One region of the Paenibacillus sp. FSL F4-0236 genome, then DNA from elsewhere that is predicted to be linked to it. Evidence: predicted binding sites of a transcription regulator. Region 1 holds the regulator's gene; each other region holds the start of a gene.
What was found. Region 1 encodes Rex, which represses fermentation and respiration genes when NADH is low (regulators of the CRP and FNR family bind a similar motif). Its sites were predicted from a motif close to TTGTGAAATATTTCACAA; they were not measured.
Positions count from the first base shown of each region.

Region 2: the regulator Rex is predicted to act here: its motif matches at 1,758-1,775, upstream of NSQ29_RS29145 (formate/nitrite transporter family protein).
Region 3: the regulator Rex is predicted to act here: its motif matches at 3,996-4,013, upstream of NSQ29_RS27645 (cytochrome ubiquinol oxidase subunit I).
Region 4: the regulator Rex is predicted to act here: its motif matches at 3,510-3,527, upstream of scfA (six-cysteine ranthipeptide SCIFF).

Region 1 is NZ_JBBOBK010000001.1:1,277,885-1,283,394, reverse strand. It holds gene NSQ29_RS05855 (cell wall elongation regulator TseB-like domain-containing protein) at 325-843, opposite strand; gene NSQ29_RS05850 (amidohydrolase) at 1,013-2,314, opposite strand; gene NSQ29_RS05845 (redox-sensing transcriptional repressor Rex) at 2,301-2,954, opposite strand; gene dinG (ATP-dependent DNA helicase DinG) at 3,086-5,510, opposite strand, start outside.
Region 2 is NZ_JBBOBK010000001.1:6,532,559-6,538,068, reverse strand. It holds gene NSQ29_RS29150 (MFS transporter) at 1-392, opposite strand, end outside; gene NSQ29_RS29145 (formate/nitrite transporter family protein) at 826-1,653, opposite strand; gene NSQ29_RS29140 (FAD-dependent oxidoreductase) at 1,929-3,293, opposite strand; gene NSQ29_RS29135 (formate--tetrahydrofolate ligase) at 3,631-5,265, opposite strand.
Region 3 is NZ_JBBOBK010000001.1:6,190,243-6,195,752, reverse strand. It holds gene cydD (thiol reductant ABC exporter subunit CydD) at 1-1,475, opposite strand, end outside; gene cydB (cytochrome d ubiquinol oxidase subunit II) at 1,475-2,491, opposite strand; gene NSQ29_RS27645 (cytochrome ubiquinol oxidase subunit I) at 2,488-3,882, opposite strand; gene NSQ29_RS27640 (cold-shock protein) at 4,106-4,336, opposite strand; gene NSQ29_RS27635 (cold-shock protein) at 4,429-4,629, opposite strand; gene NSQ29_RS27630 (S1C family serine protease) at 5,049-5,510, opposite strand, start outside.
Region 4 is NZ_JBBOBK010000001.1:5,367,070-5,372,579, reverse strand. It holds gene NSQ29_RS23985 (DUF4855 domain-containing protein) at 1-2,221, shown strand, start outside; gene NSQ29_RS23980 (SF0329 family protein) at 2,502-3,071, shown strand; gene scfA (six-cysteine ranthipeptide SCIFF) at 3,553-3,702, shown strand; gene scfB (thioether cross-link-forming SCIFF peptide maturase) at 3,825-5,219, shown strand.

The sequences.
Region 1 (5,510 bases):
TCTACTAACACTGTTCTAATTACAAACAGTAGTATATCACAGGTGTATATACTATATTGAAAAAAAGTGTGAAGATATTTAAAATTTTATTTTTTAATTCTTTCCATTTTATTAAATTTATTGATTTAATTCGACAAAAAAAGGGCTGTTACTCTTAACTAACAGACCTTTTTTCGTATGAATCTTTAAATACCAATACATAAAAACTACTCTTATAGTATATCACAATTCGTGTACTTATAGTATATCAAATAATATGTCATTTTAAAAAACAAGCGAACCATAAATGGTCCGCTTGTTTCTCCTATAATGCTTTTGTTTAATTTAGCGGCTAGGTAAACTGTAACCTTCACCCATTCGAGCCCCATCTGAGAACCGATAAAATTGATAATAATATCGACCGCTTTGTTTATAAAAAAGCTGCCAAGCATACTCCCCGTTATATACTCCTGGCAACAACCGCTCAATGCTGATGTCCGGAAGATCGGCTTTTATAAGGCTACGCATTTTCGCTTCAGAGGTCCCTTTACTTAGTTCTTCAGCATATACTGCGTCGGTTCCTTCAGCAAACTTCCCGTCTACAGTAAAACGTACCCAAACCATCAACTCGGTCCCGGCTTCATTCTTCCCTGTTAAGACCCAGTACACCGCATTATCATCCCACACGGATTTCTGCGCTTTGGTTACCTCTGTCAGACCAGCACTGGTTTTAGCGACATCCTTAGCGATATCTCGCTCGTTCCATTGATCTTTCATAATATAAGCATAGAACTGGATAAGTCCGAACAGAAGGAGCAGAATCAGAACTGACCCCAGGAGGATCCATTTTTTCCTTTTCTTCAAGGTACAGCTCCCTTTCTAGTAATATATCTTTTTTGATTATATAACACACCTGTGTGTTTATCCAAAGTTTCATATCCAATTCAATGATCTAATTATCAGAAACACAAAAGGCTGTAACTTTGCAATCGCAGAAAGTCACAGCCTTTCAGTTATTCGTTATGATCTTAGACTACCGTTTAAGCAGTCCATCAAATGATTCTTGTGCCTTACGACGGATTGCTTCCTCATCTAGCGTTACACATTCTCCGTGTTTTACAACCTGTTTACCATTCACCCATACATGCTCAACATCCTTGGCACTGGCAGAGTATACAGCATGAGACAACAGATCTGTGTGTGGTAGCAAATGCGGCTGGTCTATATCAATCGCGATAAAGTCCGCTTTCATGCCAACAGCGAGTCTACCCACATCATTTAAAAAGATAGACTTTGCGCCATACTCTGTAGCTATACGCAGCGCTTCCGGAGCTGGAACAGCCGTCGGATCACCACTTACACCTTTATGGATGAGGGCTGCAAGACGCATCTCTTCAAACATATCCAGGTTATTATTGCTTGCCGCACCATCTGTACCCAGTGATACCTTCACACCAGCCTTTAGAAGATCCGTAACCCGAGCCACTCCACTAGCCAGTTTCAGATTACTTCCTGGGTTATGAGACACGCCTACATCATGACGAGCCAGTATCTCGATCTCTTCATCATTCAAATGAACGCCATGTGCAACAATAGACGGACGTGTGAACATTCCAAGCTTCTCTAAATGCGCTACTGGCCGAAGTCCGTAATCCACCACATTCTGCTCCACTTCGCGTTTGGTCTCGGACATATGGGTATGCATCGGTAAATCCAAATCATGTGCCGCTTGAACAAACTTAACAAAGAAGTCCGGTGGGCAAGTATATGGGGCGTGTGGCGAGATCATCGTCGTAATTCTACCATCAGCCTTACCATGCCAATTTCGTGCAAAAGAAATCGCTTCCGCAAGCTTGTGATTTTGTACTTCCTCTGGGCATAATCCGATTACGCCTCTCATCAGTACAGAACGAATGCCTGATAATTCGACTACCTCTGCTACTCGATCCATATGATCATACATATCCAAGAAGGTTGTAGTACCACCTTTTAGCATTTCCAGTACCGACAAGGAGGTTCCCCAGTATACATCTTCTCCAGTGAATTTCGCTTCCATCGGCCACATCTTCTCTTGAAGCCACACCTGAAGTGCTAAATCATCTCCATAACCACGAAGCAATGACATTGCCGCATGGCCATGTGTGTTTACCAGACCTGGCATAAACAGCAGACGACTGCCATCAACAACTTGCACATCATCTTCCATTAAAGGCTCTTCTTTTCCTATGTAAGTGATCAAATCATCTTCAATAGTCATATATCCATTCAGAACCGGCTCATCCGTTCCCGGAATAAGAAAACGCCCGCCCTTAATAATCGTTTTACTGCTCTTCATTTCCGCTTTCTTCCTTTCCGTCTTTCAAATAATAAGCAAGGCTTTGCAAATCCGTTGTAAAATCGGCAGCATGAACCCGGATATTCGATGGTGTTTTTAGAATCACTGGTGCAAAATTCAAAATCGCCTCAATGCCAGACTCAATGAGAATATCTGCTACATTCTGCGCTTCTGAATCAGGCACAGTAATGATCCCAATTCGAATACCTTGCTCACGAACCGTCTGACCAAGCTCCTCCATCGGTTGAACGGTAAGAGAGTTGATTTTCCGCCCTACCTTAGGTGCATAGGAGTCAAATATAGCGGTAATCTTCATAGTATCTTTCAGATAAGCATTGTAATTAGATAATGCATGTCCAAGGTTACCGGCACCTACTAAAGCCACATTCAATTGTTGATCCAGCTTCAGAATATGACGGATTTTTTCAATAAGATAAGTTACGTCATACCCGATACCTTTTCTACCAAAGTCTCCAAAATAAGCTAAATCTTTACGAATTTGAGCAGGATTCAAATCAAGTTTTTGTCCTAGTTCTTGTGAGGAAACGGTTAATATTTCACGTTTCTGGAGATCATTCAAGAAACGCAAGTACACAGGAAGTCTGCGAACAACGGCTTCTGATATTTTATCCGATTTCATAATTTACCTCCTAATTTAAGTGATATTCTGTTCAAATCCTATCGAAATATCTGCACCTCGTCTCAAGGAAGAGCGGTATTCTTATACCGCCCTTCCTTGTAGAGTGATTAATAAGATCGATGACGTTCTTTTCAAGAAACGCCTCCGTCTTCCAACCACTCCGCTATACGAGGAACCATTTGATCCGTAAGCATATGCTCCATTTTCGGGCCAGGCAACGAATAGAGGAAATACTTCCCATAGTGAGATTCGATCACCCTTGTGTCATACACAATAACAATACCCCGATCTTGCGCTGTCCGTACCAGCCTCCCAAATCCTTGCTTGAAGCGAATAACCGCCTGAGGAACAGACAACTTCATGAACGGATTCTTTTTCTGGGCTTGTAATAACTCAGACTTCGCTTCCGCTAGGGGGTGGTTTGGCGGTTGAAATGGGAGTCTCACGATGGCCAAGCATGTTAATGCTTCACCTGGAATATCTACACCTTCCCAAAAGCTGCTTGTTCCTAACAGTACAGAAGCTGCACTGTCCTGAAAACGGCGGATCAGCTTGCTACGGCTGCCCCCCTCCACGCCTTGACCTAACACCGTGATCTCTTGTGAGGCTAGAGCCTCTTTCAGAGGATCGTAAACCTGGCGTAGCATCTTGTAAGAAGTAAACAGGACAAGCATCCGCCCACGTGTTGTAATAGCTGCTTCTGCTAGTGACTGTACGAGTGTATCGACAAATCGGGCATCGCCTACACTCCCCTTCACACTTGGGAAATCCCGCGGAATAACTAACAGCGCCTGCTCCCGATACTTAAAGGGAGAAGGCAGGAGTGATGTCATCAGACGCCCCTCTTCCGCAGCTTCATTAAGTCCGAGATTATCAATCATAAACTGGAATGATTTATCCACAGAGAGTGTCGCCGAAGTTAGTACGATACTTTTTTTCTTGTCGAAAAACAGCTCCTTAAGCTGAGTACTAACATCAACAGGAACGGCATACAGCTGTAGCGATTTACTGCGATAATTTCCATTCGCCTCCAGCCAATATACTACATTCTCATCATTTAATCCCATAAAAAACCGTACTTGCTCACGTATAGAAGCTAAATCCTTAAATAAGCCGCTAATATCGGTAACTAGGCTATCTGAGGAAGATTGACCTTCTTGATCTCGCATCTCATTAAGCATTTTATCACCTTTACGGATAATTTCGCTTAATGTCAGATTCATAGTATTCTCTAAAGCAACCAATTCATCCCAATCTTTCGGTTTACGGGTAGGAAGTAGCCGCATGACTAACTGGCCGGCTTCTCCCGCCGCTGCATCGCTGCGTTCCGGCAAGAGGCTGAATAGTTTATCACTAAGCAGATCCCAGGTTTCTTTTACGGTAAGAAGGTCCGGATAGATTCTATCGATCACTCCGCTCCATTCAGAAGCTTCCTCACTGCCTGATGACTGAAGCATTTGGCGAAGTGTAGGAAGTTGGCCATTTCGACTATCCTTATAAAGACGCGATAGTGTATGTGCCACCGTGAAATGCTTCATATGCATGCCTAAATGCTTGCCAGCCACGTCCTCCAGATGATGGGCCTCATCTATTACAAGATGTTCATAAGCCGGAAGTAGTTGATGCCCAGCCTTAACATCTGCGAAAAGCTTAGAGTGGTTCGTAATGACCACGTCTGCAATACCAGCTTCATGCTTAGCCCGATGATAATAACACTTACGGAACCAAGGACACGAGCGACCCAGACAAGAATCGGTATCGCTTGCTACCGTCTCCCAAAAATCTCCGCCACGTCCACTTAGATTGAGCTCTTCGTCATCTCCTGATTCACTTTGTGTCAGCCAAACGATCATCTGAGCCGCAGTAAGCGCATCTTCCCTCGGACTTATAAAGTCTTTTTTATTAATTTTATGTTCGAACTTACGAAGACACAAATAATGCCCTCTGCCCTTAAAAATTGCAGCTTTAAATGGAAAAGGAACTACCTGCGTTAACAAAGGAATATCACGCTCACGCAATTGATCCTGCAGATTAATAGTATGAGTGCTGACCATGACTTTTTCATTAGTGCGTACGCTTTGGTATATGGCAGGCAATAAATAACCAAGGGATTTACCGGTTCCTGTCCCTGCTTCGATCAATAGATGCTTATCTTCGGCAAGTGCCGTCATCACCTCATTGATCATAATATCCTGAGCTTCTCGGCTTTCATACTGTGGCAAAGTTTCTTTAAGTCGTTTCGTTACTTCATCCATATAATCTGTAAAAGATAAATTGTGTAGTGGATTCTCAGCATGCTCGTCTCGAGGTGGAGCTAATTCGTTCCAGTCTCCTACAGCAAGCGCTAATTGACGATAGAAAGTCAGATCACCTTCGGGCTGAAGCGTCTCCGCTTCCCGTTCACGCAGCAGACCATCAAAATACCAACCCAGATCACTATCCTCTTCCCTAAACAGCTCACAGAGTCTCTGAATCGTCAGCAGAGGCAAATCGTAGAGCTCCTCCAGACATTTCAGCAATACAAGAGCAGTTGCGAGTGCATCACTGTCTGCCTGA
Region 2 (5,510 bases), 5.3 Mb from region 1:
TGCTTCGTAAAACGAAAGCCGATAAATGCCTGAATCGCAGGTAAGGACAGTGAATTAAAGAGCCCTACCAGTCCCATCGCGACCATAAATAACGTCCAGTTGTTACTTGCTGCCGGCAAAGTGAACAGAGCAAGTGCATTCATGCCCAGCGCTCCAACAATTAGCCGGTTAACGCCTACCTTATGATAGAGTGAGCCCCCGAGTAGTTGACCCACAATTCCTCCAACTGATTGAATAAGAATCACTAATCCGGCATCCGACATGCTGCGTCCAAGCTCATCAAAAACATACATTGTAACCAATGGCCACATCAGCGCACTACCCGTTGCATTAATAAGACTAGCAATTAAAAATATCTTAACCTCTTTAGGATAATTCTGTAAAAACTTCATAAGTAGTGTACATCCCCTGTAATATATGTGTCATTATTCCATCCAGTATTATCCCAAAACAGGGTTCAGGGCAAGCAGACGCATTGACGTGCTATCGTGATAAAGTCTCAGTATACTTCACCTCTTATTTAGGACTAACTTCTAACGTAGCTGAGAAAAAAGTAGCACCTTTCACGTCCGCAGTCCTCCCTATTTCTACTATCTATTTATATTTTATAGTTGCCGCTGTCTTCCGTAAAGTAGACTAAACAATAATGAAGTGTTTCGTTATTACAAAGTCGGGGTAATAGAGCCTAGAAACACTCCCCCTTTTAAAATTCGCTGTGCATCCGAATTCGTTCCCCCGAGCTCGGATACATCACGGCGGATTTTATTTGTCTATACAGCAAAAAGCACCCCTCAACTATTCTAAGGAGTGCTCTATAAGATAGGTTTAGGCGTGTTTTTTTACACCGCTGCCGGACATGCTGTCCACGGACTGAATAGATGCAGGCTCTTTGCGCAGGTAAGCCATCCAATAAGCTGCCGCAACAAAGATCGCACCGCCCGTCAAGTTTCCTAGCCATACCGGAACAAAATTGTTGAAGTACTCTCCCCATGAAAAATAACCTTCAAAAATAGCTGCCGGAATTAAGAACATGTTGGCTACAACGTGCTGGAAGCCGATAGCTACAAAAGCCATCGTTGGGAACCAGATACCGAGGATTTTGCCACTGAAGTTATCTGCTCCATAGGAGAGCCATACCGCCAAAGCTACGAGCCAGTTACAACCGATACCGGAAACAAATGCCGGCAAGAAGTCTGCCTCAAGCTTATGTCCTGCCATCTCCACTAATTTTTCCAAATACACACCGTCAGAGGTTAAACCAACCACGTGACCGAAAAAGTAAGCTACAAACAAAGCTCCCGCTAAATTGCTCAGGGTAATCAATACGAGATTCTTAACCACTTCCCAGAAGGATATCTTTTTCGCCATAAAAGCAAGTGGCACAGCCATCATATTGCCTGTCAGCAGTTCTCCTCCTGCAAGCAGTACTAGAATCAATCCGACAGGGAAGACAGCTGCCCCAATAAAGTTAGCGATGGATCCCCATTCATGTGGTGCGCCAGCAATGACGCGAATATCCAGTAAAAATCCGAGCGCGATAAACGCTCCTCCCAGAAAGCCCAGAATTAGTACGGTGCTTAAAGGATTGTGCGCCTTTTTTATGCCGTTCTCGACCGTGACTGCGGCAATCTGCTGCGGTTTATTATAAGCCATGATTCCTATCCCCTTCATCTATTTACTTAAAATTTGTTCCTTTACGACCATTGTAGCGTGTCATAAAACACATTAACGTGATAATTATCACTTAATGAAAAACTAAGTGAAACTTTTCACTGACATGTCAAATTTAACGAAGCACATCCATAATTACATTTGTAAGAACAGGCTCCATATTATTTTAAAGGTAAATAGTACCAACATCAATCACAAAAAACCGGAGCCATATATGGCTCCGGTTTACCCAACTTTATTGTTCACAGGCAATTAAATTATACGGTTACTGCCTCTTTGCTTGGTACTGATGCCGGTAGCGATTCGAGGCCTACTGTATTCAGGAAGTTCCAAGGCTTGTTGTAATGAGGTTGGAAGAAGAAATCGATAAAGGCAAGCTGATCGATTGTCATTTTATTTTGAATACATACAGATACTGTGTTGATCGATTGCGTCAAATCCGTCTTGGACAAGATTTGCGCTCCGAGAATGCGGCGTGTGGCGCGATCAAATACCACTTTTAATTGCACCTGCTCGAAGGTTGGCATAAATTCTGGACGGTAGTTGTCAATAATCATGGTAGTTTCTACGTCCATTCCTTCAGCCTTAGCCCCTTCTTCCGTAAGACCGGTAGCAGCGATATTATCTTCATAAATCTTAATGCCCGAAGTCCCTTGAGTACCCATATAAGGAATCGTCTCTTTCACTAAGTTACGTGCGACCAAAGTGCCCATCCGTACTGCATTGGTTGCCAGTGGAATATAAGCGTGCTTACCCGTAGGGTTGTAATGAATCGCGCAGCTGTCACCAGCGGCATACACATCTGGGCAACTAGTCTGCATATAATCATTAACCAGAATTGCGCCATTAGGCAGCATATCCACTTGACCTTTTAACAGCTCAGTATTCGGACGGAAGCCGATGCAGAGAATTACAAGATCCGCCTCATGCTCCCCTTCGCTTGTGATAACCTTGGTAACTTTACCACCTTCACCAGCAAAAGAACTTACCTTCTCATTCAGCGCTAATTTAATACCATGATCCTTAAAGGATTGTTCGATCGGCGCAGTAAACTCTGGGTCCAAATATTTATTCAAAATACGATCTTCGCCATCAATCAGCGTAACTTGCTTTCCGTTCATTTGGAAGGCTTCCACCAACTCAACGCCGATATACCCAGCGCCTACGACTGTGATTTTATTCGCTTGTTTAGCTTTTTCTATAATGGTATTGGAATGATCATAGTTCTTGCAAAGCAAGACGCCTTCCAGCTCAATCCCTTCGAGCTTTGGTACAATCGGCCATGATCCCGTAGTCATAATCAGCTTATCGTAGGTATCGTCAAACTCCTGTCCGGTTACCAAATTGCGAACACGCAATGTTTTGGACTTCGTATCTACAACGGTCACTTCATGACGCATGTTGGTCTTTACACCAAGCTCAGCAAGCTTCTCAGGGGAAGAATAGAACAGCCCGTGTGGGTCCTTGACCACTCCACCTACGTATAAAGCAATTCCACAAGATAAGAAAGAAATATTATCATTACGCTCATAAACCGTAATCTCGGCTTCCGGGTGAAGCTTAGCAGTATTTACAATTGCGGCAGTTCCGGCATGGGTACATCCAATGACAGCTACTTTCATTATTTTCTTCCTCCTTCAAATGGACAACCTGGTTATATATTCGAATTGCTTGACTGACCAAATTAGATATCTGATCACCGATGAGTTAATTGTGATTTATTTCACTTTATAAACTGATTATATTGTGATATTTATCACATTACAAGTCTTTTCGCCTATATTCTCAGATTGTTCACAATTTTAAGCATTTTCCGTCACTGCTGCCGATTGCGACCTCGTTAGCTTTGCCATGGGCGTAGGACATTATGTTCTGCCCCCTCAGGATATACTTTCTTATAACGCGCAAAAAAAGGCTTCCCCCTAAACCAACAGGGAAAAGCCTGATCATAAACTGAATCTACACCAAACCGTGAATCACGCCATCCTCATCCATCCATAGTGCCTCAGCAGCTGGCTTAGCCGGTAGACCTGGCATCGTAACGATATTGCCCGTAATCACTACAGCAAACCCTGCACCGAGCGAAAGGGTAATATCACGGATACCTACCGTGAAACCTTCTGGAGCGCCAAGCAATCTAGGCTGATCTGAGAAGGAATAAGGGGTCTTCGCCATACATACTTGAAGATCATTTAACCCAAGACGCTCAATCACCGCTAGGCTGCGTTTGGCCGCAGGGGAAAAGTTAACCTCCGCACCACGGTAAATTTCGCGAACAATCTTGGTGATTTTGGAAGAGATGTCGAGTTCATTCTCATACAAAGGAGCAAAACGTTCAGTGTCGCTATGATCCAGAAGTTTCTTTAATTCCGAAGCCAACTCTTGTCCGCCCGCACTACCTTCTGCCCATACCTTGGATATTGCCGCAGGAACGTTCAATCGGCGACAAGCCTCCACAACGTCATTAATCTCTTCTGGGCTATCGCCTTCAAAATGATTAATGGCAACAAGAACAGGCACCCCAAATTTGCCGAGATTCTCTACATGACGCTCCAAATTAGACAATCCAGAGCGCAGCGCCGTCCGGTTCTCCGTTTGGAGCTCATTCTTAGGTACACCACCGTTATATTTCAAGGATTTCACCGTCACGACAAGCACTGCCGCTGAAGGGGTTAGACCCGCTTGCCGGCATTTGATATCCATGAATTTCTCTGCACCAAGATCCGCTCCGAAGCCTGCTTCCGTAACCACAACATCTCCCAGCTTGAGTGCATAACGAGTACCAATAACACTACTGCAGCCATGGGCGATATTCGCAAATGGACCACCGTGTACAATAACAGGAGTGCCCTCCAAGGTCTGCACCAGATTAGGCTTAACTGCTTCCTTCAGCAGCGCTGTCATCGCTTCAACTGCCCCTATTTGCTCGGCCGTTACAGGCTGTCCCTCTTGGTCATACCCAATCAAAATACGGTTCAGACGCTTTTTGAGATCACTCAGATTATCGCATAGGCATAATACAGCCATAATCTCAGAAGCTGTTGTAATCTGAAATCCACTTTCCCGCACGGCTCCATTTCCATCTCCGAGCCCTGTCACTATATTCCGCAGACTGCGATCATTCATATCCATCACGCGTTTCCAAACGATACGCTGCGGATCAAGACCCAGCTCATTACCTTGGAAGATATGATTGTCAATCATCGCAGACAATAAATTATGTGCAGAAGTCACAGCATGAATATCACCCGTAAAGTGCAAATTAATCTCATCTGCCGGAATGATCTGTGACTTGCCGCCGCCCGTGGCACCGCCTTTCATGCCTAAGCATGGTCCGAGGGATGGTTCGCGCAAGGCAGCCACGGTCTTTACTCCTGCTGCGTTCAATGCCTGTGCCAGCCCAATGGTTGTTAAGGTCTTCCCTTCGCCAGCAGGGGTTGGATTCACCGCAGTGACCAATACCAGCTTACCATCTGGTTTGTTCTTCATGTCTTCCCATAAGGACGGTGAAAGTTTACTTTTATATTTGCCGTATAGTTCCAGATGCTCTTCGCCAATTCCCGCTTGTGCTGCTACCTCTGTAATTAACTTCATGCTTGTATTGAACCCTCCTGCCGTTATTATCCTGCTGTATTCCACGCTTTATGCATATTTTGCATGGGCATTACATTCTCTTCAAAGAATACATGGTCTCTGTAAAGCGTCAAGTATAATTTATCACAACAAAATTTAAGGCGCCTATTCTATATTCCTATGTAAAAAAAGAAAATCCCGTCGAGGCTCGGCCAAAGACCGAGGTCGAAAGGATACTTGTAAAATAACAATTCATCAGTCCCTAA
Region 3 (5,510 bases), 4.9 Mb from region 1:
CGCTGCTCCTGCCCGCCACTGAACGAACGACCTCCGCCGCCGATCATCTCATCCAAGCCATTCGGAAGGGTTGCCGCCAGCTCTGATAATCCAGTAGCTTTCACAGCTGCAGCCACAGCTTCCATAGAAGCTTCAGGGTAATAGAAGCGAATATTATCAGCCAATGTACCACTAAAAATATAAGGGCGCTGCGGGATATACGAGGTCTGCTTTCGCCAAGCCTCATCCGTTAATGCGCTAACCGTTGTACCGTTTACTGTGATACTTCCTGAAGTAGGATGTAAGAAACCACCCAAGATATCGACTAGTGTAGATTTACCGGCCCCACTCTCTCCGATAATCCCAATTTTGCTTGCTCCTTTAAATTGCAGGTTTACCGCTTCCAGCGAAGAAAGACCAGCTTCCTCGTATTTCACACTGACATCATTTAATGTAAGTATGCTATTTTTATGCCAAGTGAATATCTCTTCTGGTGTTTTCGATGCTGATCTCAATGCTTGGTCACCATTAGAACCTACTACTTCAGCTTTCACTTCATCCTGATCTATAATGCTTTTCATTGCCTCAGCGGCTTCCTTACCATCGAGAGTAGCATGGAAATCCGAACCTACCAATCGTACAGGCAAAAAATATTCCGGTGCCAAGATCAGAATGGTTAAGCCCGTAACCAGTGTCATCTGATCGTTGACCAGACGCAGGCCAAGACTTACCGCGACGGAAGCAACGGATAACATCGTAAAGAAGTCCAGCGCGAACGAAGACAAAAAGGCTACTCGCAGTGTACGCATCGTCGCCGAGCGATACCGATCGCTGACGGTGGCAATACTCGTGCTATGACTACGACTGCGGCCCAGAAATTTCAGCGTTTCTAGCCCACGGAGGGAGTCTACGAAATGATTAGATAAGGTACGATAAGATTTCAGCTGACGGTCCATCTGCTTGCGAGCCGTCATCCCGATCAAGATCATAAAAACAATAATAATCGGCATAGTGATCGTTAGAATTATCCCACTCGCGGTATCCATCTTGTAGATATAAATAAGCACCAAAATCGGTGTAATTGACATCCCTACCATTCTAGGGATAATCGCTTCTAAATATGTGCGGAACTTTGTTACGCCTTCCAGCACAAGTGTGACAAGATCCCCGGTTCCACGCCCGCCCACCATTCTGGGTCCAAGCTGGAAGAGCTTATCCATCATTTCCCTCCGCATGTTGCTGCCTGTTGCTTCCGCAAAGCGGTAAGAGATACGGCTCATCAGCATGGCGCAAGCATGGCGCACTAGAAATGCAAGAAGGAACAATAGCGAAGTAGCCCATTGTTCCTTCAGAGGTTCTCCTGCAAATAGCGCAGAGATGACTTCTGCCAGCCATTTGGCCAACAGAAGTATGGACATGCTTTGCACCAGGGTAAGGAGGCCAACGATCAGAAATACCGGCTTAGCTCCTTTATACCCAAGCAAATTTTTATCCATTAGTATTCAAGATGCTCCTTCTCGTGAACGCGTTTATGAAAGACAAAGTAACTCCAAATTTGATATCCCAATACGAATGGAAGGATGGTCAGTGCCACAATCGTCATTACCTTTAAAGAGTAATGTCCCGAAGCCGCATTGGTAATTGTCAAATTAAAGGCTTGATCGATTGAACTAATCATAACACGTGGGAACAATCCTACAAAGATAGAAGTTACGGACAATGCTATTACCGCTCCTGTCATTCCAAAAGCATAGCCGTCCTTCTTCTTCGTCATGAAATAACCCGATAATATGAACGCGATAATTCCCAGCGCTACTATAATCATAAGAACTAAACCACGTTGTTCGAAAATATCAGTCATATAATAAGTCATTACCACGAAAGCGAGCAATAGAGCCCCAAGTGGCAAAAGCAATCTTTGCGCCATTTTTCGAGCGCGAGCCTGTAGATCACCCACTGTACGCAACGTTGTGAACATGAGACCATGTACCAAACAAAGAAGGACAACAGTCACACCAGCTACTACGGTATACACATTTACGATATCTGTAAAACCTGCGTACATTTGCATATCCCCATCAATCGGCAAACCTTTGATGAAGCTGGCGAACACCACAGCAAGGAGGAAAGGTGGGAGGAAGCTGCCGAAAAAGATACAAACATCCCAAGTTTTTTTCCAAGCTACGGAATCCCGTTTACCTCTAAATTCAAAAGCAACACCACGTGCAATCAAAGCTAATAAAGCAAAGACAAAGGGAATGTAAAATCCGCTAAACAACGTTGCATACCACTCAGGGAAAGCCGCAAACATTGCACCCGCAGCAGTAATTAACCATACCTCGTTTCCATCCCAGAAGGGTCCGATCGAGTTAATCAGAATCCGGCGCTCAGTGTCATTCTTAGCGAGAATTTGTGTTTCCATCCCTACGCCGAAATCGAAACCCTCCAGGAAGAAGAACCCTATAAACAGAACTGCAATGAGCACAAACCACAATTCATTAAGAGACATCATTGGGCGCCCTCCTCGTTATATGGATCATGCGAATCCCCGTGATCGTTATCCATCGCATAAGGACCTTTTTTAATCACTTTCATAAACAAACCAATTAGAACTAATCCGAGAATGGCGTAAATCGCTGTAAAAGAAATAACAGAGAATAGAACCTGACCACTTGTAATGTTAGGCGACACACTGTCTTCCGTTGTCATCAATCCGAATACCGTCCATGGCTGACGCCCGAATTCGGTCATGACCCAACCTGCTGTATTCGCGATTGGAGGAAGCAGTATTCCCCATAACATAAACCGCATAAACCAAGTGTTTGGACGGTCCATCTTTTTGCGCCACATTAAATACATTGCGTACATACCCATTACGATCATTAACGTTCCTGCTAGAACCATGATCCGGAAACTCCAGAATGTCGTACGTACTGGCGGGATATAGTCACCGGGGCCATAGGTTTGCTCATACTCAGCTTGCAGCTCAAGCATACCTTTAACTTCACCGGAAAATTTACTGTATGAAAGGAAGCTTAGCATATACGGAATTTGAAATTCTCCAGAACTTTCCTGCTTGTCAGGATCAATGTTAGCCCATACGGTCCAAGGTGCTGGGTCACCACTCTTACCCCACAGTCCTTCAGAAGCCGCCATCTTCATAGGTTGAGTCTCAACCAAATACTGTGCTTGCGCATGGCCTGCCACGGCTACACCAATAGAAGAAATGATACCTACGATTGCTGCAATTTGAAAAGATTTCTTAAAGAAAGATACATCTTGTTTCTTCAATATCTTATACGCACTAATACCCGTTACGAGGAAGGCGCCTGTTGCATACGCAGCAAGAACCGTGTGCGGGAATTCAACCAGCAATTGTCCGTTCGTAATGAGCGCGAAGAAATCATTCATTTCTGCCCGTCCATTATTTATCTCAAATCCCACAGGATGCTGCATAAAGGAGTTCGCTGCTAGAATCCAGAAAGCGGATAACATCGTACCGAAAGCTACTAGCCAGATGGATAACAAGTGCACTCTTTTGGACACTTTGTCCCAGCCGAATATCCAGATGCCAATAAAAGTAGACTCCAGAAAAAAAGCTGCCAATGCTTCGACTGCAAGTGGAGCCCCGAATACATCACCCACAAAACGTGAATAATCAGACCAGTTCATCCCGAACTGAAATTCCTGCAAAATACCTGTAACTACCCCTACTGCAAAGTTGATGAGAAACAGCTTTCCCCAGAACTGTGCCATTCTTTTGTACTCTTCATTGCCTTTTCTAACGTACATGGTCTCCATGATCGCAATCAAGAGCGCTAGTCCGATTGATACCGGTACAAAGAAATAGTGGAATATTGTCGTCGACGCAAATTGTATACGCGACAGCATTACTGTATCCATATTTTTCCCTTCCTTCTCCCCTTTTCGTTAACTATATTGTGTCAAAAATTTAGACGCACTTTTGTGATAAATGTCACACAAAGGGGTGCTTTTAACGGTGAAATTCAAATGATTTGTGACAAAAATCACAATTTACCTTAAAAAAAGCAAAAAAAATAAGACGGTTTGACCGTCTTGAAGTTGTTCACTGTTCTATAACAAGCTTGACTCATAAAGGCATTGGTTAGGTAATGGAAATACCCTTCTTCAGCGATTTGAGATCGCCATTCGAATTAAGCAATTGTGGTAGCATCTTCGTGCTGCGAACCATTGGAGAGTCACATAGACGGCAAGAAGGCGCATGTTCAAATGCGAAATTATCCCTCATCCATCCGTTGCATCCATCATTGGTACACGCCCAAATCGCGGTATTTTCTTCCGGTATTTCTTCCAAAGGTTTCTTCCGGTAGTTCATTGCCGTTCCTCCCATCCTGTAAGTCAATAGTGACTAACTAGATATAAAAAGACCGTCCCAACTTTCACAAGCTGGGACGGTTTCTTCTATTATTACAGTTTTACAACGTTTTCGGCTTGTGGTCCACGGTTGCCTTGAACAACGTTGAATTCAACGCGTTGGCCTTCGTCCAAAGTTTTGAAGCCGTCGCCAGTGATTGCGCTGAAGTGAACGAATACGTCGCTTCCGCCTTCAACTTCGATAAATCCGAATCCTTTTTCTGCGTTGAACCATTTAACTGTACCTGTTTGCATGTGTGTTACCTCCACAAATTTAAATTAATATGTTCTTTTTATCTTCAAACAAAGAAAAAATTCACACATTGAAAAAGGTTGTATTACCGAATATAACAGCCCTTTTCAATGCGAAAATTAGGGACTAAATGTATGATTGATATCATATTACCACACCTGATTAGCAAAGGCAAGCTGGCATCCGTATATATCCGTTTCTACCCTAATAAGTATTACCTTCCAATGTAAGGGTTGCCAGTCAGCCCAAAATTGATTAAATCAGCTTATAATTGCCATATTTATCAAAACTTTAGAAGAAATAGATCCCCGATAGCGATACAGAGTATCGCTATTTCAGGAAGCTCTACCTTCTCAACCGAAGGGGTAGTCCGCTCTACTTGTCATTACTGCTATATCATTATATGCCGACTTCCAGCATATTATTCCTCTGGTTTTTCAAGAAGTTTTACTGTAGTCTGATTGACTTTCCCATTTCGATAATAGGTAATCTTCAGATCCTCACCAATCTTCGTCTGATTATATAAATACTTGCGAAGGGAAAGCGTGGATGTAATAGGTTCATCATTAAATTTCGTAATTACATCATTGAACTGTATTCCCGCTTCTTGTGCAGGTCCAACAGCATCCAGAACTACAACTCCATCCTTAACATTGTTCGGTAGGTTCAGTTCCTTGCGTTGGTCCTCTGCGAGAGGAATGTAAGGATTGTTTAAATCTACCGAATATACGCCCAAGTAGGAACGGGCAATCCGCCCTTTCTCAGCCAGTTCATTAGCGGTATCTATCACATGGTTAGCTGGAATAGCAAAACCCAGCCCTTCTACACCTGCATCGGAGATTTTCATCGTGTTAATACCGATGACTTTACCATCCAGATCCAC
Region 4 (5,510 bases), 4.1 Mb from region 1:
TGGACTTTTGTATAACGGGCAATATGCGAATGACTTAGGCATCTGGACAAAAGAACGGATCATTCCGAACATTAGTTATGTCGATAAGGACGGCAAGATTAAGGATCGACTCTTCGACGGCGTCCTGTATCTTGGCATTAACTCTCCAAATCCAGGTCGTGATTTCGGCGGGCGGGCTTATCTTGAAGATTGGCAATGGTATCTGGATAAGACCTTTGCGGTAGGCGGTGATATGGATGCGTTAAACGCAGCGGCTAAGGAAGTATCCGATGCGCTGAACGAGTCTGGCGTGAAGGAAAAGGTTGTCCTCATGATTCCGGATCCAGGTGAATCGATCACTAATTTCGGAGCTATTGAACAAGGTGGAGAATCGCTGAACTTTAATGATTCCGTTGGCAAAGAGAAAGCCCTTGCGAACCGTGAAAAAGCAGTTCAATGGTGGCTGCAGCAAGTCAAATCGAGATGGGAAGCAAAAGGCTATGCTAACCTCGAGCTTGTAGGTATGTACTGGTTCGAAGAGCAAATCAGCACAAGCCAATCCGGACCGGATCTGATCCGTTCGGTGAGCAGCACCCTGCATGACATGCAAATTAGCGGCAAGGACCTGAAGTTCTTCTGGATTCCGCACTTCTTCGCTTATAAAGCGTTCATGTGGAAGGATGTCGGCTTCGATGCGGTGACGATCCAACCGAACTACTTCTTCGAGCCGACGGATATCGAGCGCTTGGAGGATTCTGCGAATCTGGCGAAGCAGTATGGCATGTCCAATGAACTCGAGTTCGATGATCGGATGCTGACGGACGGCGTGTTCCGCGAGCGGTATATCGATTACTTGAACAGCGGTGCGAAGACAGGGCTTATGAAGGATGGCTTCAAATCGTATTACCAAGGCAACAATGCAGTCTATAACACCGCGGTAAGTAAAGATCCAGCGACACGCGTTCTTTACGACTGGCTGTATCAATTTGTTAAAGGAACGTATCAGATCAACGAGGCTCCGCCTTCCGAGGTAGACGTGCAGATGAACGGCAAGCCGTTCCAGAGCGGGATGAAGCTGCCCGATTCAGAATCCGTAGCCTTTACATGGAAGCTTAGAACTGATGATGGTCTGACGAAAGTGACGGCGACGTATGACGGCAAGCCTTATACAGCAGGTACCGTTATTCCGCTTGCAGGCAAGCTTGGCAAGCATGAGCTTAACATTACCGTTACGGCGGGGCATATGGTGACTAAGTCATATGTTATCGAAGCAACGACAAATGCATCTGGTATGAAAGCGTTAGTCGACCGCTTCGAAAAAGCGAAGCAATTTACCAATTCTGCAACGGTGCGTTCTTTGAACAACTATTTGGAAATGATGAAGCGCTATGAAGGGAACGATGCAGCGCAAGTCACCAAGTATCTCAAAGGCTTTAACGCAAAGCTGGATGAATTCAAGAAGGCGGGTACGATAAAAGATGAGGCGTACAATACGCTGAAGGAAAGCATCTATTACCTCATAGGCAATTTGGCGCAGAATAAAACGGTAGAAGCTTCGTCGACCGAAGGCAATAATGCGAATTATGCACCGGCTAAAGCCGTCGATGGATTCCCTGCTTCAAGATGGGCGAGCGAATACGTGGACAATACTTGGTTCCTGGTCGATCTCGGTGAAGTGAAGGAAATGGATACAGTTCGAATCGATTGGGAATATGCTCGTGCAGATAAATACAAACTTTTTGTGTCGAACGATAAGCAGAACTGGATCAATGTCATGCCAAATGACGGAATTATTACCGCGCATGATGGCAAAGAAACGATTCAGTTCAACCCGGTCAAGGCAAGATACATGAAGTTACAAGGCATAAAAAGAGCAACCGATTACGGATATTCCATCTACGAGTTTGGTGTCTATAACCTCTCGGGCGCTGTAGACGTGAAAGGCATTGAGGGCATACAAGTAAAGGTTGACGAGGAAGCGAAAAAAGTAACGATTGATGGATTGCTGATGAATGGCGTCCTTACAAATGTGAAGTTGAAGGTGCTTGATCCAAAAGGCAAGGTTCAACTCGAAGATGAGACGAAGAGTACAGTCGCGGGAAGCTTCCAATTCACATTCAAACTTACGGGTAATTTAAAGGGAACCAATGAGGCGTATCTATCGACTGGCTATATGAGCGAGCCTGTAAAAGTGACCTTTGAATACTCAAAAGAAAACCCGGGTAAAGGTCACGATAAGTAATGGAGAAATAATCATCCAAGCAGCAATACGACCCGCGCTGAAACTTCCTGTACCGGTTATCGAATTATCTGTCCGAGTAAGACTAATAACCGAAGTAAAAACGTTTGAGGCGTAACATAACAAGCCGATTAGGTACCAGACCACGGGGTCTATACCTAATCGGCTTGTTTCTATGTACAGTATCAAGATATTATTCAGGTTTTAGTGGGATTGTATTATGTATTGTATAATAGAACGACTGCCTCAACAGGTATTTATAACATAAAACATAGGAGGATACATGTCCTGGAGCAAATTGAAGCAACAACTGGAGAGTTTTCTCTGTCCTGCGTTATACGGCAGGGTTGAATATCGCGCAAGCAGTTACCGTTATTTACCTGATAAATCAGGGAATTGTTATATTTCGGTAGATAAAAAGAACGTACTTAATATGAATGATAGAACTAGCTCAATTAGATGGTATCAGACGGAGCAGGAGATTAAGAATGATTCAGATCTTCAAATTCCTATCAACCATGAAGAAATTGAAGCGGTTAGAAAAGATAGCAAGGGGATCATCCCGGAGGATCGTTTAATAGTCATTGCAAGAAGCAGAAAAATATCAGAAGTTGCAAAGGAGCTTTTGTCAGCACAGACGTCATTAAGTAAATCCAATTTTATTGTTATAGCTACTAAGTATTTATCTATTTCCATAGAGGAGAGCTTAGAAAGTGACGATATCTTATTGAATATTCTAGCCTTAGTGGACAGACGAGTTGGAAAAAAGCGAATTTTAAACATGAGCGAGAAGATGAAGTTAAAGCATCCAAGTGTGCAATATTTTTATGAACTAAGGCGTAGTACATTATAAAAATAAATAACTTCATTGAATATTCAAGAAACACTCCCTACAAAAATCCCTAATTCTACGCGACTTCTTCCCACCATAACAATAGCCATGATAATGAGAGGGATGTTCGCATATAGTGCATATGGAATCGGAGAGTGTCGCTCTACTGGTAAGGAAGGATACAGTGTTATGAAATCCTTATATTTATTGGACTTTACGGACAAGTATGAGGAAAAATCGTTGTTAAAGAGATGGCATCATTGCCGTCTCTTTTTTGTTTCACTTTTTTAGTATTGCGCTGACTCTGGTTCCCGCTACCGCATCTTACGATCACAAGTACGAAGACTGCAGCATAATTAGCGTTGATGCTTATGTTCAAGCTCTCTCTGCTCTGCTCTGCTAGGTGACGGGAATCATAGACGTACTTGCGTGATGTTGCTACGATGTTCCATGGAAATTAAGTGAAAGTGATCACAAGAAATTACAGAAGGAGTTATTTATCGTGAAAAGAATCGTAACACTGAGCACCCGCAAACTGATGGATACCGCAAAACACGGCGGATGCGGCGCATGCCAGACATCTTGCCAATCCGCTTGTAAAACTTCCTGCGGCGTTGCAAACCAGAAGTGTGAAAATGCAATGAACAGATAGGATTCGGAATTTTACCGCCCATTGCTCCGCTGATGGGCGGCTATTTTTAAGAAATGGATTCTATCCCTAAAGGATGGCAAAGCCGTTTCTACTTGTGTGCAAAAGGAGCTTGATTAGTAAGTATGATTCATCAATATAAACTAAACGGATACAATATCGTGCTCGATACCTATAGTGGCTCGGTGCATGTTGTTGATGACCTAGCATATGAAATTATAGCGGATTATGAGAAAACTTCTGCCGAAAAAATCGTGACAACGCTGTTGGATAAATATAAAGATGATTCCAGCATTTCCGAGAGCGACATTCGAGAAACCATCGCGGATATCGAGGAACTTAAAAATGATGGCCAGCTCTTTACAAAAGATGAGTATGAGAACCTCTCGCTCGATTTAAAAAAACGGAAAACTTATGTTAAGGCACTCTGCCTCAATGTTGCGCATACCTGTAATTTGTCATGCGACTATTGCTTCGCTAGCCAGGGGAAATACAACGGAGATAGGGCAATCATGAGCTATGAGGTTGGACAAAAAGCTATCGATTACCTGCTTGAAAATTCGGGTCATCATCGAAACCTGGACATCGACTTTTTCGGCGGGGAACCGCTTTTGGCCTGGAAAGTGGTTAAACAGATCGTAGCTTATGCAAGAAGCAAAGAACAAGAATACAAAAAGAAGTTCCGCTTCACCTTCACGACGAACGGGATGCTGCTGAACGATGAGGTCACCGAGTTTTTAAATCAGGAAATGTACAATGTCGTATTAAGCCTGGATGGAAGAAAAGAGGTTCATGACCGACTTCGCCAAACGGTTAACGGAAAAGGCAGCTACGATCATATTGTTCCGAAGTTCCAGGAATTCGTTCGTAAGCGCGGAGACCAAGAGTACTATGTACGAGGAACCTACACTCGCAACAATGTCGATTTTACCAACGATATATTTCATATCGCTGACCTTGGTTTTGACAAGCTCTCAATGGAACCGGTCATCTGTGATCCAAGGGAACCTTATGCACTTACCGAGGAGGACCTCCCGGAGATATACAACCAATACGAAATTCTCGCCAAGGAAATGATTGGGCGCGGTGAGCAAGGCAAGGGATTTACCTTTTATCATTACATGCTTGACCTCTCGGAAGGACCTTGCATCCAGAAGAGAATCACTGGCTGTGGTTCAGGAACCGAATATCTTGCTGTCACCCCTTGGGGAGAGCTTTTTCCTTGCCATCAGTTCGTAGGGGATGAAGAATACAGCATGGGGAACCTCTGGGATGGCATCACAAAGCCTGAGCTGCAATGTCAATTTAAAGAGAGTAATTGCTACTCGAAGCCGGAATGCAAAGACTGCTGGGCGAAACTCTACTGCAGCGGCGGTTGTCCTGCCAATGCGCTACACGCGACGGGTTCCCTGGTCGGAACCTATGACTTCAGCTGTGACATCTTCCGCAAGAGGGTCGAATGTTCCATGATGGTGAAGGTTGATGAATCTATTAGAGCGATGGAAGGGCAATCTAGCTAGTTAACGTAACGGACGAATAAACTATAACCGAGGAATAGACACTTTTAAATAAAGTGCCTTTCTCGGTTTTTTTGTATGAACTAGAACTATGATCATAGATCGTTTTTTCCATCGGCAATCAGGATGAGGAATTCAAAACGTGACGGCCTAATCTGTTTAATAGACAGAGAGGGCTTTTTTAATGTGCGAATCTATGATTTTTTCTTTGAACACAAATACATATGACTAAAGTCATATTAAATTCGTGATTTAGCGTATTTTTTTGTCGAAAAATAAACTATTTTCTAGTGA